2 regions of the Sinorhizobium sp. BG8 genome follow, and region 1 is predicted to be linked to the other one. Evidence: riboswitches for the same ligand, from Rfam matches in the RefSeq annotation. Region 1 holds a riboswitch; the other holds the start of a gene.

Evidence for each region. A riboswitch is a leader RNA that binds a small molecule or an ion and turns the genes downstream of it on or off. The one in region 1 is predicted to bind FMN.
Region 2: another riboswitch for FMN. It lies ahead of ribB (3,4-dihydroxy-2-butanone-4-phosphate synthase); the one in region 1 lies ahead of F3Y30_RS17005 (6,7-dimethyl-8-ribityllumazine synthase).

Annotation. Positions count from the first base shown of each region.
Region 1 is NZ_CP044011.1:3,620,105-3,622,300, forward strand. Features, by position in the region: gene F3Y30_RS17000 (ABC transporter ATP-binding protein) at 1-860, shown strand, start outside; FMN riboswitch at 961-1,107, shown strand; gene F3Y30_RS17005 (6,7-dimethyl-8-ribityllumazine synthase) at 1,201-1,674, shown strand; gene F3Y30_RS17010 (RpiB/LacA/LacB family sugar-phosphate isomerase) at 1,877-2,196, opposite strand, start outside.
Region 2 is NZ_CP044012.1:234,874-237,069, reverse strand. Features, by position in the region: gene tpiA (triose-phosphate isomerase) at 1-602, shown strand, start outside; FMN riboswitch at 686-832, shown strand; gene ribB (3,4-dihydroxy-2-butanone-4-phosphate synthase) at 942-1,565, shown strand; gene rpsU (30S ribosomal protein S21) at 1,992-2,196, opposite strand, start outside.

The DNA of each region.
Region 1 (2,196 bases):
CGAACCTCAAGCCGAACCAGCGCAACATCGGCATGGTTTTCCAGGCCTATGCGCTCTTTCCGAACATGAACGTCTTCGACAACGTCGCCTTCGGCCTGAAGGTGGCCGGACGCCCGAAGGACGAGATCGAGGCGCGCGTGAAGGAAATGCTCGGGCTGATCAAGCTCGACCACCTCGCCGACCGCTTCCCCTACCAGATGTCCGGCGGCCAGCAGCAGCGTGTGGCGCTCGCCAGGGCCCTCGCGCCGAAGCCGCAGGTGCTCCTCCTCGACGAGCCGCTGTCGGCGCTCGACGCAAAGATCCGCGTTTCCCTGCGCGAAGAGATCCGCATGATCCAGCAGCAGCTCGGCATCACCACCGTCTTCGTGACGCACGACCAGGAAGAGGCGCTGTCGATCTCCGACCGCATCGTGGTGATGAACGCCGGCTGTGCCGACCAGATCGGAGCTCCATCGGAGATCTACAACCGCCCCGCCACCCGCTTCGTCGCCAATTTCGTCGGCACGCTGAACCTGATCGAGGCCAAGGTGATCGACCCCGCGGCGAACCGGGTGTCCATCGGCGACCAGGGCGTGACGCTGCGCGAACCACTGGGACCGGTCAAGGTCGGCGATACGGTTTCCCTGGCGCTTCGTCCCGAAGCCGGATCGATTGCCGAGGGGGCCAAGGGCGATACGGTGCTGACCGGCGAAGTCGTGTCCAGCAACTTCCTCGGTTCGGTCATCCGCACCCGAATGAAGGTCGGCGGCAACATCATTTCCTTCGACATGTTCAACAGTCCCGGCCTTACCCCGCCATCCGTCGGCGACATCGTGAACCTCAAGTTCATCGCCAGCGACCTCCTGATCATCCGGGAGTAGTTCTTTCGCGGACGGCAGCCCTTCCCGGAAAAAATGCCGCCGATTCGACAATCTTTGGCGGCCTCCTTATTGATCGGCCGCCGGAGAATGAATAATCTCCGGTTGTTCTCAGGGCGGGGCGGAATTCCCCACCGGCGGTATCGGGAGAAATCCCGGAGCCCGCGAGCGCTTCCCCAAAAGGGAAGGTCAGCAGATCCGGTGCGATGCCGGAGCCGACGGTCAATAGTCCGGATGAAAGAGAGCAAGCAGGCGGGCATCCCGACCAAGGGAGTTCCACGTCCACCTGCGTGTTCGCCCAAGGGGATCATTGAAAAATGGCTCAACCCTTGAAAGGCCTAGCATGAATATCAATGCCACTCCCTCCACCCGCATCGCCATCATTCGTGCGCGCTGGCACGCCGAGATCGTCGATCGCTGTGTCGACTCCTTCCGCGCCGAATGGGTCCGCCTCGGTGGGCTCGAGAGCGAAGTCGAGATCTTCGACGTCCCTGGCGCACTGGAAATTCCGCTGCACGCGCAGACGCTTGCGAAAACCGACCGCTTCAGTGCGATCCTTGGCACGGCCTTCGTGGTGGACGGCGGGATCTATCGTCACGACTTCGTCGCCGGCACCGTGCTCGACGCGATGATGCGCGTCCAGCTCGACATCGGTGTTCCCGTGCTTTCGGCCGTTCTCACCCCGCACCACTTCCAGGAGTCCGAGGCCCACATCGCATTCTTCCGCGATCACTTCGTTATCAAGGGCAAGGAAGCCGCCAATGCATGTCGGCAGATCCTCGATGCCCGCGCGCGCATCGCTCTGGTCAACGCCTGAGCCGCTTCCAGCGGGCCGCGTCTTTCCGCGACCCGCAACTTCTCCTTGTATCACCGCACGAAGAACCGGAATCCGTTTACCAACAATCGGGCGCAAGCCGCTGATCGGATTCAAAAAACCGAAGCGACAGCCCATCGACGCAAAACGCCCGGTGTTTCCACCGGGCGTTATCTTTACCTTCAGATCGAGGTTGGGCCCTGGATCAGGCCTTGCCCGCATCCAGCCGGTCGATTGCCTGGACGTTGCCGGCAGACGCGCCGTTGGGATCGAATTCCGACTCCAGCCACTTGTCGACGATGGCCTTGGCAAGCTCCGGGCCGATGACCCGCGCGCCCATGGTGATGATCTGCGCATTGTTGGACTTGGCAGCGCGCTCGGCGGAATAGGTATCGTGCGTCAGCGCCGCACGGATGCCCGGCACCTTGTTGGCCGAGATGCTGACGCCGATGCCGGTGCCGCAGATGAGAATGCCGCGCTCGTATTCGCCCTCGACGATCTTCTCAGCGAGGTTCTTCGACAGGT
Region 2 (2,196 bases), on a different replicon from region 1:
GCGTCGTCTGCTGCAGCTCGAAGCTTTCGGTTGGAGGCCAGGATTGCCACCCTCAACGATCGGGCGCGTTTACGGGGGACACTTCGGCGGAAATGCTTCTGGACGCCGGTGCGAGGTATGTCATCCTTGGTCATTCGGAGCGTAGGTCGGACCACCGTGAGACTGATAACCTGGTGTCAACTAAAGCGGCTGCAGCAACACAGAGTGGCCTGGTGGCCATCATTTGCGTTGGCGAAACGCAGGAAGAGCGCGATGCCGGGCGAACAATTGAGATTGTCGAGCGACAGCTCGCGGCCTCCGTCCCCGCAGTTGCCACCGCCGCAAACACCGTCATTGCGTACGAACCTGTATGGGCGATCGGCACGGGGCGGGTGCCGACAGTTGCGCAAATAGGAGAAGTTCATCTGGCGATGTACGAAGCTCTTAAGCAGCGATTTGGAGGCTCAGGAGGCTCGATCTCCTTGCTATATGGTGGGTCGGTAAAGCCAGACAATGCTGCATCAATTTTCGCTGTCGATTATGTGGATGGTGCACTTGTTGGGGGAGCATCGCTGAAAGCGTCCGACTTCGTGGCGATAGCAGAGGTGCTATCAGCGCATTGACGTCACCTCGGTGCGTGTTGCGATGGTGAACAGATTGTTGATGCTTTTTTCTTGAATCTGTCCCGGTGTCGGAGCTATTTAAACAGTGTTCTCAGGGCGGGGTGAAACTCCCCACCGGCGGTATCCGGAGTGATCCGGGAGCCCGCGAGCGCTTCCGCGAAAGTGGAAGGTCAGCAGACCCGGTGAGAGGCCGGGGCCGACGGTTAAAGTCCGGATGGAAGAGAACATGTCTGTAGAGCCGCTCGTTCGAGCGGTATGCGGGCCTGTTCGCCCAAGGGATGAATAGCGGTCGAAAGCCGCGGTTTAACGCCGAAAACGGCACCCTTGAAAGGCAATGAAATGGCAATCTCGAAAATTGAAGACGCAATCGCGGCATTGGCGCGTGGCGAGATGATCGTCGTGGTGGATGACGAGGACCGCGAGAACGAAGGCGACATCATAGTCGCTTCGGAGGCGGTGACTCCGGAGACCATTGCTTTCATGATGAAATATGCGCGCGGACTGATCTGTGTGGCGATGGAAGGTCAGCGTCTCGACGCTTTGGATATCCCGTTAATGGTTCCGCAGAACACAGAACTGCACAAGACGGCTTTCACCGTGTCCGTCGATTACCTGCCCGGAACGACCACTGGTATCTCCGCATCCGATCGCGCCGCGACGGTCAAGGCTCTGATGGACCCCGAAGCCCGATCTTCGGAATTTGCCCGTCCCGGTCACATTTTCCCACTCCGCGCCCACCCTGGCGGTGTTTGTGCTCGCCCCGGTCACACGGAAGCGGCCGTGGATCTCGCGCGTATGGCTGGTATGGCAGGGTCCGGTGTGATCTGTGAAGTCGCAAATGATGATGGAACGATGGCTCGACTTCCTGATCTTTTGTTGTTCGCCGAAGTACACAAAATGCCGCTCATAACGATCCAAGACCTGATTCAGTTCATGGAACAGAACATGGTTTCCGCTGCGTAAGTCAGACCTCTGAAGCCTCCGGGGGGCCATGTCGGCATCCCGGGGGCTATAACACAAAAGGCAAGGGCTCCATTATGCGGGCCACATTTTCGTATCTCATCGGGAGTAAACTGACTGCAGGCTCCTAGAACTTCTCGATGTGTTACCCCGAACCGTTTTCTTGCCGCGTATTCCACCGATTGACATTTGCCGCCGGGAATTTCACCCAAAGCTGCAAGCGGGACATCCAGCAAGATGCCAAGAGGGCGCGCCAAATGAAGCGCGCCGTTTTGGAGGGCTGCTGCGACTATCTCTTCGACTCGAATTTCAGAGAGGCGATTGAACTGCCTCCGCGGCTGTCATCTCTGCTTTCGTCATCAGGTGGGACCGCGAGATCGGACGCGGGACCAGATTTTCGTGAACCGCAATGCGTCTGATCGTTCGGGATTATCTGCCAGGTTTCTTCTTAGGGGAGGGCAAGAGACCTTCACGCTGCATCTTTTTGCGCGCAAGCTTGCGCTGGCGGCTGATTGCCTCTGCCTTTTCACGTGCTTTCTTCACGGATGGCTTTTCGAAAGCCTCGCGCGTGCGCATTTCGCGAAAAATGCCTTCCCGCTGAAGCTTCTTCTTTAATACGCGGAGCGCCTGATCG